One region of the Blautia sp. AF19-1 genome, then DNA from elsewhere that is predicted to be linked to it. Evidence: riboswitches for the same ligand, from Rfam matches in the RefSeq annotation. Region 1 holds a riboswitch; the other holds the start of a gene.
What was found. Region 1 has a riboswitch for cyclic di-GMP ahead of DWX26_RS13780 (ABC transporter substrate-binding protein). Riboswitches for the same ligand answer to the same signal wherever they lie in the genome.
Positions count from the first base shown of each region.

Region 2: another riboswitch for cyclic di-GMP. It lies ahead of DWX26_RS01095 (ABC transporter substrate-binding protein); the one in region 1 lies ahead of DWX26_RS13780 (ABC transporter substrate-binding protein).

Region 1 covers NZ_QUGQ01000022.1:32,722-39,545, reverse strand. Annotated here, with positions in the region: gene DWX26_RS13790 (substrate-binding periplasmic protein) at 1-25, opposite strand, end outside; gene DWX26_RS13785 (ATP-binding protein) at 39-2,318, opposite strand; gene DWX26_RS13780 (ABC transporter substrate-binding protein) at 2,384-4,228, opposite strand; cyclic di-GMP riboswitch class I at 4,328-4,403, opposite strand; gene DWX26_RS13775 (hypothetical protein) at 4,560-4,751, opposite strand; gene DWX26_RS13770 (formate/nitrite transporter family protein) at 4,902-5,660, shown strand; gene DWX26_RS13765 (DNA topoisomerase) at 5,657-6,824, shown strand, end outside.
Region 2 covers NZ_QUGQ01000001.1:246,775-253,598, reverse strand. Annotated here, with positions in the region: partial or broken gene DWX26_RS01105 (recombinase family protein) at 1-381, shown strand, start outside; gene DWX26_RS01100 (hypothetical protein) at 555-740, opposite strand; cyclic di-GMP riboswitch class I at 1,052-1,127, shown strand; gene DWX26_RS01095 (ABC transporter substrate-binding protein) at 1,215-3,065, shown strand; gene DWX26_RS01090 (hybrid sensor histidine kinase/response regulator) at 3,071-6,019, shown strand; gene DWX26_RS01085 (sensor histidine kinase) at 6,236-6,496, shown strand; gene DWX26_RS01080 (transposase) at 6,485-6,824, opposite strand, start outside.

The DNA.
Region 1 (6,824 bases):
CTGCAATCACTCTTTTTCCTTTCATTTTCTGTCCATCCCTAACTATCCTTTTTGATTCTTCTATGTCCGGTTACTTTCCATTCGTCACTGTACAGTGACCTGCGGTTCGGTACCCCCCCCCCGCCGGATTTTATGCTTCTAATCGTCTTTTCCAGCACCTTCATCTCAACCGGTTTTGAAACATGTGCATTCATGCCAGCCGTAAGGGAATGCTGAATGTCTTCTGAGAATGCATTGGCAGTCATGGCAATAATCGGTATCGTCTTTGCCAGTTCATGGGAACTTCTGCGGATTGCCCTCGTCGCCTCATAGCCATTCATAACAGGCATCTGCACATCCATCAGGATCATGTCATAATCACCTGGAGCAGACTGTTCAAATGCTTTCAAAATCTCTTCGCCATTTTCACAGATGGTACATTCCGCACCTTCAATCTTTAACAGTTCCGTCAGGATCTCCGCGTTCAGCTCATTATCCTCTGCACACAGGAATCTCATTCCTTGAAGGATATTACCATCCTGTTTATCTGTTTCTTCTTGTGCCGCCAGAGCAACTGTTCTATCCTCTGCAATTTTCAGATCCATGAGAACCTCAAAACAGCTTCCCTGTCCCAATTCACTCTCCACATCAATGGTACCTCCCATTGCCTCAACCAGATTCTTAGTAATCGCCATTCCAAGTCCGGTTCCCTGTATTTTATTTGTAATGGAACTTTCCGCACGGGTAAACGCATCAAAAATTGTATCCTTGAAATCTGCCGACATTCCCATACCATTATCGCTAACTAAGAAACGGTACTTTGCATAGACAGATGACTTTGTCTCACATTCTTCTACAAAGAACTGAATTTCCCCACCTTCCTGGGTATACTTCACTGCATTGGAAAGCAGGTTGCTGAAAATCTGTATCAGGTGAACCTGATCCCCATTCACCCACTCATGCTGAATATTTTCTTTTATGATTGTAAGGGTCTGCTGCTTTTCATATATTTGAGTATGAAATATAGTGTTAAGTTCCTGTACAAGATCCAGAATAGAAAAGTCAGAATATTTGAAGACTGTTTTTCCTGCCTCAATCTTGCTCATATCCAGAACGTCATTGATAATTCCCAACAGATGCCGCGATGAAATATCTATTTTATCTGCATACTCTATAACTTTTGCTTTATTACCTGCATCATGTCTGATCAAAGATGTGATACCAATGATTGCATTCATAGGAGTACGAATATCATGTGACATATTAGACAGGAAATCCGTTTTCGCCTTATTTGCATTTTCAGCTGTCTGTAAAGCCTCTGTTGCAACGTTCTTTGCCTTTTTCAGTTTTTGATTGACTACTTCCATTTCCTTCATTGTTTGCAAATGAAGTTCATTATTTCTTTTTTCATATTCTGCTCTTTGATCTGCAAGACTAAGTCTGGAAATACTGTAGAATAATCCGGCAAAAAGTAAAAGTATAAAACCTGCCATGAGTATTGTTGTAAACAACACCGTTTTCTGGTAATCCATCAGCACATTGTCCACAACTCCCTTTGCCACAATGCACACCAAAATGGTGTTGTTGCTTTCTATCGGGCAATACCCCATATAATAGGGGTTCTGTTTTCCCAAAAGTGCAACTCCGGATTCTCTGTTATCAAATTTCTTTTTGAACAAATCCGCCTCTTCTTCTGTAATAGCCTGTTGCCCTTTTAAATGTTTTAGCAAAGAATAATTACGCAGGTATTTATCACCACTCTGGTTCGTATACGTAATATTTCCGTCATCATCCAGCATGAACAAATAGGCTTTCCCATCATAACCTTTCAGTTTTAACATGGAATCCAGTTTCGAATGATCATACACAGTTCCAATTGCCGTATAAGTTTCTCCATTGATCGTGTATTCCTGACATGGAATCGCAACCAGATAACCGTCTTTTTTCTTCTGATCATAATCAAGACGCACCAGTTTTCCAATATTGTATCCGTTCTTTAAGTCCAGCAGAAGTTTACTTGGCATATCAATCCGCATTTTTGTTCCACCTGCTGATATTGCCTGACCATTTTCCTGAAGGAATATAAGAGTACTTTCCGATTCTTTTTCCCATGCTTCAAAGAAATTTTTGTTCGTATCCGTTTCAAGAGACAGTTCCCTCTCATGAAGTAAGAATTCCTCAACCAACTGCAGCTGGCTGTAGTATCCACTCACCTGAAGATCATAGGTCTGCTGTATCTGTTCAACAACAGCTCCCATACTGCTTTTTCCATTTTCGCTGATATACTTATTAGACTTACTTATAAGATACTTGATACAAACTAAGCTTAAAAGAATCATAAGTAGTATAAGCAACAGCCTTGTTATTTTTTTTCTTTTATTTACCGCTTGTTCTATCTCCACTTTTACTGTTCAACCTCTATATAGTCTTCCGGTGCTGACGGCTGCTGTCCTTTTGACATTGCTTCGGTCCATGCACTTGATAATGTTGTATCTTTAAGCTGCTCAATCTCACATTTCGGATTTATTTTTTTCAAAACGGACATTGTGGTGTCTGTAAGAAGAATCGAGTATTCCTTTTCTTTGTCTATTTTCTTATCATTAACTGTTAAGTCCTTTAACGAAAATCCACTTTTCTCTTGACTGACGATCATTTTCATACCAGATGCAATTGGTAATTCGTATTCATTGGTTACATAAAAATTCTCATCAGCTTCGGCGAGATAATTTTCCACGAGTTCACAAACCTGTTTACCATTTATTTTTGCAAAATATAATGTTGTATCTGAACTCTTCGCTGTCATCATGCCAACCCGGCTATTGGTGCATTCTCCTTTGTACATAGAAGAAGTAAAATAATAATATGGTGCCAGAGCCAGCTGTGCATCATTTTCTTCTCTGATCGTAGTTAAAATGGAAGATGCTGCATCACGGCCATTTCTATCGTTCAGTGAAATGGAATATTCATTTTCAAAATTCATCATTGCTTTTTCTTCTGGATCTTTACGATTCATTACACTGCGAAAAGTATCATAAGCCTGTGTTTCATCCATTTCCCCTGACAGTAATCCGTGAACAGCCTCAAGACTTGCATCAAATGATTTTTGGGCGGAATATCGGATATAAACAGCATTATGATTAATTTCCTCTTCCAGTCCAGGCACATCCTGCATCATGGTTGGAACATCTGTATTCAATGAAATAACACCGCTTCCATCCGCAATCAGCTTTTGCCCCTCTTCTGAAATCATACAATCCAGCACATCCAGCGCAGTATCCAGTTTCTCCCGGTCTTTTTCCAGGTTTTTGTTAAATGCAATGTTTAAGGACGGAGTCATGTACACATAGGATTCATCCGATGTCTGTGAAAAGTAAGGAATACGGGTCAGCTCCGCATCCATCTGTTTCTGCAGCTGCTGCATAACCGTCGGATGTCCATGAAACATTGCTGATTTTCCCTCGACAAACATCTGGATTCCTGTATTGACGTCAATATTGATATCTTCTTTACCAAAGTGCGAGTCCTTAAGAAACTGACTGGTTTCTGAAAAAATACGTTTCCATAATGTATCATCAAACTTCACTTCATCCGCTGCAGTCTCTGCACCGTTTCGCCATTCAATACCATCCAGGCTTGTAAACTCACCGATTGCCGCCGCCTGGATGATTTCATTATTAGACCAGTCTTCCCCAAGATCCATGGAATACGGTTTTATGCCATTATCATAAAACTGCTGACAGGCCTGTACATATTCCTCATAATTTTCTGGAATCTTTACGCCATACTGATCAAACAGTGTTTTGTTGGCAATGATCGTCTGCGGAATACCACAGATTGGCAGCCACTGGATTTCATCCTCCTCATTCTTATAATATTGCACCGCATAAGAATAATACTTGGAAACAACATCATAAGAAGCAAAATCCATAAGATAAGGCTGTAAGTCCTGTGCATCTGTTCCAGAAAATCGACGTACTGTTATAATATCCGGTAATTCATCATGTTCTTTAAAATAACTGTATAAATCGGTATCATTGTTACCTATAATAAATTCAATATCCTGATCTGGAAACTGTTCATGGATATAGGATGCAATATTTTTCATCAAACGATTTTCCCACAGATAAACGGTAAGATGATCATCATTTATAGATACTTCTTTCTTTGACTGTCCACATCCAGACAAGACAGCAGATGCTGCAAGTACACCTGACACCACTGCTGTCAGACAACGTTTTGCCTTTTTCATACTTTTATTTTCCTCATTTTTTCCTGATAAAATCATTATTGTTACGTCTGTGAAATAACACCGTAAAAAAGCACCGTCAGACAGACAGTGCACCTCATTTTATGCAACTGGCTGCCATTTTACAGGCCCTGTAGCTTTGCGTCCCAGACTTTCATCTGGTTTGCCAATTTCCTTATTATAGCTTTAATCTTATGCAAAAAACTGATTTTATTATACTTTAGTGTTCTACTATACGCAAGAAAAAGATTAACATTTTAACGTTCAAAAGCAAAAAAAAGAACAGCCGATACATATACTCGAACTGTTCTCCTATTAAGTACGTTACATTATTTTACAATAAAACTTCCAGAAATATGATATCTATCATATTTTCTGGAAGTCCTGTCTTTGAGCAAGTGGCTAACTCGGTTAAAAAAGCTTTCAATCCTTGTTTCAATCCCTCTGAGTTCATCATACAATCTGTCGTTTCACCCCTTATTTTCTGACATTTCTGTGGAAATATACTTTTTTCTTCCTCCTTCATTGCGAATCTTTCCGGGAAATGCTATAATAGCCAAAGTTGAAAGCGCGAAATCCGAAGCATTTGCAAGCTGCTCCGGAAAAAAAGACCATCCCCCGGACAAAAAGAGAGGGGATATGTCCATCCTACTGGACATAAGAAAGGAGTTATTCTATGCCTTATGATGACGTACAAAAATTTTCAGAGGCAGCCGTAAACAAAGCAAAGCTGCTGAAAGAACACCCGGGGAAATACTTTCTCCGTGCAGTCATGGCCGGTTTCTTTATCGTGGTTGCCATGATTTTCTCCAACGTGGTAGGCAATACGTTCCAGAGTACAGATCCTGCCTGGGGAAAACTGCTTGGCGGTATTGTGTTTGCCATTGCGGTTCTGCTGATCGTTTTTATCGGTGCAGAGCTTTTCACCGGAAACAATCTTGTTATGGCATTTGGGGCCTATGACAAAAAAGTCTCCTGGGCACAGGTTGGAAAAGTATGGCTGGTAAGCTACATCGGAAACTTTGTCGGATGCCTGATTCTCTCCGTAATTTTCGTACTGGCAGGTGCTTCCGGTACTGCCGATTATTACGCAGGATTTATTGGAAATAAACTTTCCATTCCTGCCGGAGAAATGTTTTTCCGTGCCATTCTCTGCAACTTCTTCGTCTGCCTCGCCGTTGCCTGCGGCATGAAATGCAAAAATGAAGTTGCCAAATTTTTCATGATTATACTTTGCATCGCCGGATTCGTTGTTGCCGGTTTTGAACACTGCGTTGCCAATATGGCCACCTTTGTTACCGCTGCACTTCTGGTCCCAGGCGGCATTTCTCTGACTGCCGCATTGAAAAGTATGGTCATTGTAACTATAGGAAACGCAATAGGAGGCGGTGTGCTCCTTGCCTGGCCGCTTCGAATGATGAGTGCAGATAAATGACAAAATCTTTATACATTGCGGAAAAACCGAGCGTTGCTCAGGAGTTCGCAAAAGCGTTAAAACAGAATATGCAGCGCAGGGATGGATACTTAGAGTCGGATCAGTCCGTCGTAACCTGGTGCGTCGGTCACCTGGTTACGATGAGTTATCCGGAAAAATATGATCCTGCGTTAAAAAGGTGGAGTCTCGAGACCCTGCCTTTTTTGCCTGAAAACTTCAAATATGAAGTTATCCCGGAAGTAAAAAAGCAGTTCACCATTGTGAGTAACCTGCTCCACCGGGAGGATATTGAAACCATTTATGTCTGTACCGACTCCGGGCGGGAGGGAGAATACATCTATCGTCTCGTCGCGCAGATGGCCGGTATCAAAGACAAGAAACAGAAGCGTGTCTGGATCGACTCGCAGACAGAAGAAGAAATTCTGCGCGGTATCCGCGAAGCGAAGGACGAAAGTGAATACGACAATCTTTCGGCATCCGCTTATCTCCGCGCCAAAGAAGATTACCTGATGGGCATTAATTTTTCCCGTCTTCTCTCGCTCAAATACGGAAGCGCTGTCGCATCGTATCTCGGCACTAAATATCAGTCTATTTCCGTCGGCCGTGTTATGACATGTGTGCTCGGCATGGTCGTACGCCGGGAGCGCGAAATCCGCAGCTTTGTGAAAACACCATTCTACCGTGTCATCGCCGGTCTTTCCTTAAATGGACGCAATTTTGAGGGGGAATGGCGCGCCGTAAAAGGCAGCCGCTACTTCAACTCTCCGCTTCTCTATAAGGAGAACGGCTTCCAGAAAAAAGAGGACGCACAGAAACTGATCGAGGAATTAAGCATGCAGAATCCTCTGATCCCGCATGTCCTGAAAATGGAGCGAAAAAAGGAAAATAAAAATGCGCCACTGCTTTACAACCTTGCGGAGCTGCAAAATGACTGTGCCCGCTTTTTCAAAATCAGTCCGGATGAAACGCTGAAAGTTGTTCAGGAGCTTTACGAGAAAAAGCTGGTTACCTATCCGCGAACCGATGCCCGTGTGCTTTCTTCTGCCGTTGCCAGGGAAATCAGCAAAAACCTGCGCGGCCTGCAGCAGTACGGCATCTGCAGCGGCCTTGCAAATGAAATTTTGCAGGGTGAAAGCTGGAAAAAGATTGGTTCCACCCGCTATA
Region 2 (6,824 bases), on a different contig from region 1:
AGTATAGAAGAAGTTAAGAATCGCCTGCTGAATATCCGGCAACAGAAAATATCAGAAGAAAACGTCTATCAATTTCTTTTATATTTTGATAAACTATATGATAAGTTCACCGACCTGGAGAAAAAAGAATTTCTTAATAGCTTTGTAGAACAGGTGGACATTTACGAGCAGGAGCAGCCAGATGGCAGATTCCTGAAGCACATAAAGTTCCGTTTTCCGGTGTATTTTGGAGACAGGGAAATACAGGAACTTTGTTGGGACAACGAAAGTACCGTTGAGACTGTGTGCCTTTTGGGCAAACGAAAACCAGATGCCAAGGTAAAAATAGGCATTGATATGGATGATTATTACCGTATCAGGGAGAATGCTGAAAGCAAATAAACCTTTGCAAAACCGAATAATACACTGAAACAAAGCAAGACAGAAGCTGTTGATGCGTTAGAAGATAACGTGTCAGCGGCTTTTTCTTTTTATATAATAGGAAAGTTCGACATTCGTCGAACTCTTGATAAAAAGAGCCCGCACAAAAGCGGGCATAGAAAACAGACGATAGATTAAAAGAAGTCGATGTAAAAACCTTCTTCAAATTCATCGTCATCGAGGTCATCATCCTCGGTAAGAAAATAGTGCATATCCAAAAGGTCAGAGTCTGTCATGTTTTTGATCAGATTGGATGTCATTCCCTCTGGAGGATTCTTGCTGTATTTTTGTCTGAGTTCCTCTATAAGCTTTGCATCCATGGTTTAAATTCCTCCCTGTCTGTTAATAAGTTCAGTATGATACAGACAGGCAGAAAAATCAAGCAGAGCGGCATTTAGCTTTTGCCATGGCCCTTTCGTAAAGTTCTTGAAGAGGAACTCGTTTATGATTGTGATAGATTTCTACTAAAAGCAATGCTGCGTGGACTTCGGAAGTAGAAGAACAGTTCGAGTATATGTATCGGCTGTTCTTTTTTTGCTTTTGAAGATTAAAATGGTAATGTTTTTCTTGTGTACAGTAGAGTGCCATAGTATAATAAAATCAGTTTTTTGCATAAGTTTAAAAGCTTAAAAAGGACGATCGGCAAACCAGATGAAAGTCTGGGACGCAAAGCTACAGGGCCTGTAAAATGGCAGCCAGTTGCATGAAATGAGGTGCACTGTCTGTTTGGCAGTGCTTTTTTACGGTGTTATTTCATAGACGTGACTATAACAATTCTATTAGGAGAACTTGTAATGAAAAAGAAAAAATGGAGCAAGGTTTTGTCTGTATTTTTAGTGATGGTGACAGCCGTATCGCTTCTGTCAGGCTGTGGCGGGAAGAGTGCGGAAAAAGAAGATGCAGAAACAATCACAGTATATTTATGGAGCACAAACCTGTATGAAAAATATGCACCATATATCCAGGAACAGCTTCCGGATATCAATGTCGAGTTTGTTGTAGGGAATAATGATTTGGATTTCTACAAGTTCCTTGATGAAAACGGTGGATTGCCGGATATTATAACCTGCTGCAGATTTTCCCTGCATGATGCAAGTCCCCTGAAAGACAGTCTGATGGATCTTTCCACAACCAATGCGGCAGGTGCTGTCTATGATACCTACCTCAGCAATTTCAGGAACGAGGATGGAAGCGTAAACTGGCTTCCTGTGTGTGCAGATGCCCATGGTTTTGTAGTGAACAAAGACCTTTTTGAAAAATATGATATCCCGTTGCCAACAGATTACGAGAGTTTTGTTTCCGCCTGCCAGGCATTTGACAAAGTGGGTGTTCGTGGATTTACGGCAGACTATTCTTATGATTATACCTGTATGGAAACACTGCAGGGTCTGTCTATATCAGAGTTGTCTTCTGTGGAAGGACGCAAGTGGCGGACGGTCTACAGTGACTCGGAAAATACAAAGAGAGAAGGTCTGGACGATACCGTCTGGCCAGAGGCTTTTGAACGTATGGAACAGTTTATTCAGGATACAGGGCTTAGTCAGGAAGATTTGAATATGAATTATGATGATGTTGTTGAGATGTACAAAAGTGGCAAGCTTGCCATGTACTTTGGCAGTTCTTTCGGTGTAAAAATGTTCCAGGATCAGGGCATTAACACAACATTTCTTCCATTCTTTCAGGAGAACGGTGAAAAGTGGATTATGACTACGCCATATTTCCAGGTGGCCTTAAACCATGATCTGACAAAGGATGAAACACGCAGAAAGAAAGCAATGGAGGTACTGGATACAATGTTTTCAGAGGATGCGCAGAACAGGATCATTAGTGATGGACAGGATCTGTTAAGCTACAGTCAGGAGGTGGATATGCAGCTTACGGAATATCTGAAAGATATAAAACCTGTGATCGAAGAAAACCATATGTATATCCGTATTGCGTCAAGTGACTTTTTCTCTGTTTCCAAGGATGTGGTTTCCAAAATGATCTCAGGAGAATACGATGCAGGGCAGGCATACCAGTCATTTAATTCTCAGCTTCTTGAGGAAGAAACTGCTTCTGAGGATATCGTGCTGGATTCACAGAAGTCGTATTCCAACCGTTTCCACAGCAGTGGAGGAAATGCAGCATATTCTGTTATGGCAAACACGCTACGTGGCATCTATGGGTCAGATGTGCTGATCGCAACCGGAAACAGCTTTACGGGAAATGTGCTGAAAGCCGGTTACACAGAAAAAATGGCAGGTGACATGATCATGCCAAATGGTCTGGCGGCTTACAGCAGCAAGATGAGTGGGGCCGAGCTGAAAGAAATAATCAAAAACTTTGTAGAAGGCTATGAGGGAGGATTTATTCCGTTTAACCGTGGCTCTTTGCCAGTGGTTAGTGGTATTTCTGTGGAAATTAATGAAACGGAAGATGGCTATACATTAAGTAAAGTTACAAAGGATGGAAAGGCAGTTCGGGATGAGGATACTTTCACGGTGACCTGTCTTGCCACACCGCAGCATATGGAAACTTATCCTGTAGATGAAAATATGATATTTGATGGAGGAGCTACATCTGTGAAAGATACCTGGACAGCATATGTTTCAGGTGGTAATGCCGTTCTTGCAGAACCTGAAGATTACATAACCCTGAGGTGAGAAAAATGGATGTTAAGAATTATAATAGAAATAGAAAGAAACCTGTCAGGAAAAAAGGATTAAGAATAGTTGCTTTTCTTCTTCTCTTTATAGGAGTTGTTCTGGCTGTTTTCCGATATTATAAGTTTATGTCGAAATCTATTTACGAGGAAAGTGTTTCTCATCTGACGGAAGTTCTTCATCAGTCTGATCAGATGCTGAGAGAACTGACAAATAAGAACCTGACTTACCTCCATATTTGGGGCGAGAATCTGCAGAATATTTCCGGTGAAGACGAGATCCGTGATTATATAAAGAAAGCGCAGGAAGATGCAGGCTTTTTGGAATTCTTTTTTCTATCATCTGACGGTGACTACAAGATGGCGACAGGTGAAACCGGGTATCTTGGATTACAGGAAAATATTGAAGAGGATATCCGGCAGGGAAATGATGTGATAGCGAATGCAGCAGTTCCCGGAAAATCCCAGCTGCTTGTTTTTGCCACACCTAAGGCGCATGGAATTTATCAGGGATTTGAATATGATGCGATTGCCATTGCTTATGAAAATTCTGATATCGTAGATGTACTGGATATTTCTGCTTTTGATGGAAATGCCCAGAGTTTTATTATTCATCCGGATGGTCGTGTTGTGATTGATCATTCTTCCGAGTTATGGGGGAACGTGTATAATTTCTTCGGTTTTCTGAGTAGGTATTCTGATATGTCTGAAAAAGAGATCAATGTCCTTTTGGAGAAGTTTAAAGCGGGACGTACTGATGCGATGTTGCTGAATCTGGATGGAAGAAATTATTATCTGGTCTATGAAAAATCGGATATTCAGGACTGGATGTTTCTGGGACTTGTCCAGGCTGATATTGTCAATGCCAGTATGAACAATCTGCAGTTTACCACGATGCTTCTTGTTGGAGCTGTTGTACTTTGCATTGCTGCCTTTTTTATCAGTCTTATTATCCAGAAAAACAGGAAAAATCTCAGAAGAAAGGATGTGGAGATCCGGTACCGTGATGAGCTGTTTCAAAAGCTTTCAATGAATGTGGATGACGTTTTCCTGATGCTGGATGCCCAAACATATCAGACGGATTACGTCAGCCCTAATGCGGAAAAACTGCTGGGTATTACAGTAGAACAGATTCGCAAGGATATTCGTGTTTTAAGAAAACTGCACCCTGCAGATTCTGAAGACTCGCAGAAGAATCATCTGAAAGAAATTCCGGTTCATGAACAGCAGGAGTGGGATTGTGAATTTATACATCGGAAGACAGGGGAAAGGCGCTGGTTTCATAATATTGCAATGGGAAGTGAGGTAAACGGGGAAAAGAAATATATTCTGGTTATGTCAGACCGTACCTCTGACCGGAAAATGAACCAGGCTCTTTCTGAGGCAGTCCATGCGGCAGAGACTGCAAATAGGGCGAAGAGTATTTTTCTTTCCAATATGTCTCATGATATCCGGACACCAATGAATGCGATTATTGGATTTACAACATTGGCTGCAAGTAATATTGATGACAAAAAAAGGGTTCAGGATTATTTGGGCAAAATTCTTTCTTCCAGTAAGCATCTGCTTTCACTGATCAATGATATATTGGATATGAGCCGGATTGAGAGCGGAAAGATCCATCTGGAAGAAACAGAAGTCTGTCTGTCGGATGTGCTTCATGATCTGAAGACGATCATCAGTGGACAGATTCATGCGAAGCAGCTGGAGCTTTATATGGATGCCATGGATGTTACGAATGAGGATGTCTATTGTGACAAACTGCGGCTGAACCAGATACTGCTGAATCTTTTGTCAAATGCGGTTAAGTTTACTCCGGCAGGCGGAACCGTTTCTGTCCGTCTCAGACAGTACCCGGGAAAAGTAAAAGGCAGCGAACTGTATGAATTTCGGGTAAAGGATAACGGAATTGGAATGAGTCAGGAATTTGTACAGAAGATCTTTTCTCCTTTTGAGCGGGAGCGGACTTCTACAGTCAGCAGGACTCAGGGTACGGGACTTGGAATGGCCATTACCAAGAACATCGTGGATATGATGGGCGGTACTATTGAGGTTCAGACAGAGCAGGACAAAGGCACCGAGTTTATAGTCCGTCTGCCATTTCGGACTCAGCCTGAGCATCATCGCATAGAGAAGATTTCGGAACTAGAGGGTCTTAAGGCATTGGTTGTAGACGATGACTTTAACACCTGTGACAGTGTAACAAAGATGCTTGTAAAGGTTGGAATGCGTTCGGAATGGACAGTCTCGGGTAAAGAGGCTGTTCTCCGTGCACGACAGTCAATGGAGCTGGGGGATGCATTTCATGCTTATATCATTGATTGGCGTCTGCCGGATATGAATGGAATTGAAGTTACACGTCAGATCCGCAGTCTTGATGACAATACGCCGATCATTATTCTGACGGCATACGACTGGTCAGATATCGAAACAGAAGCCAGAACTGCAGGAGTGACTGCATTCTGCGCGAAACCTCTGTTTATGTCAGATATCAGAGAGACTCTGATGGCTGCCATCGGTCAGAAACAGGCCCAGGCAGAGGATAAGATTCTTCCGGCAGCAGATTTAGATTTCAGAGGCAGGCGTATACTTCTTGTGGAAGATAATGAACTGAACAGTGAAATTGCAGTGGAAATTCTGAAAGAATATGGATTCCTGGTTGATACAGCAGAAAATGGAGCAGAGGCAGTGGAGAAAATTAAAAATTCAATACCAGGGGATTATGATCTGGTACTGATGGATGTGCAGATGCCTGTAATGAATGGATATGAGGCTACCAAGCAGATCCGTGCGCTTACTGATCCGGCACTGTCGGGAATTACCATTCTTGCCATGACTGCTAATGCTTTTGATGAGGACAGAAAGAAAGTTCTGGAATGCGGTATGGATGGATTCTTATCCAAGCCAATAATTATTGAAGAATTGATCGATACGTTACAAAAGAATCTGGATTAGGTGCCTGGAACATCATAAAACCCACAAGGTAGAAGAGGGAAATGGAAATCAGGCAATCAGGAGCCTTCCAGGTGCATGGAAAAATTTTTACTGTAAAAAAGGGATGAGTCTGGAAATGTAATCCATGTTTTATGTACGGTCCGTAGTATCAGCGATTCCAAGAGACGTGAAGAGGATCTTAACTTTGCTGCGGAAGCAGCAAAGCGGGAAGCCGAAATGAAAACAAGGTTTCTGGCAACGATGAGTCATGATATCCGTACACCACTGAATGGTATTATCGGTATGGTAAATATGGGAAATCAGTACGCAGATGATCCACAGATGCAGCAGAAGATCAGAGAAAAGGTAATGGAATCCCTGAAATATCTGGTGTCTCTGGTAAATGATGTGCTGGGTATGAATAAACTACAGAGCGGAGATTTGAAGGATTCTGTCGAATATTATGGACAATGCCATAAAATTCAGTCAGGCGGGTAGTGTGCTCATGGTCGGGGTTAAGGAAGAGTTTCTGCCTTTAACTGTCACAAGATCAAAGTTTTTATGTGTCACGGATAATTCGGCAGCCAATTCGCTGACAATGTCGATTTTAGAAATTGCCTTGTTATACAGCACAAAAGCATAATTCAAAACAATGCCGTTACAGGAAAGCATAACCGAAACTGCCTGATGCCCATAGTCCTGTTTGCCTTTCAAATGAGATTGATGAAAATACGCATCTTCAATCGGATGCAGAGCCCGTGACGAAGGCTTTGTCTTTGCAGCTATCGTATCGTCAACAATACAGAAAACAGGTTTTCCGGTGAGG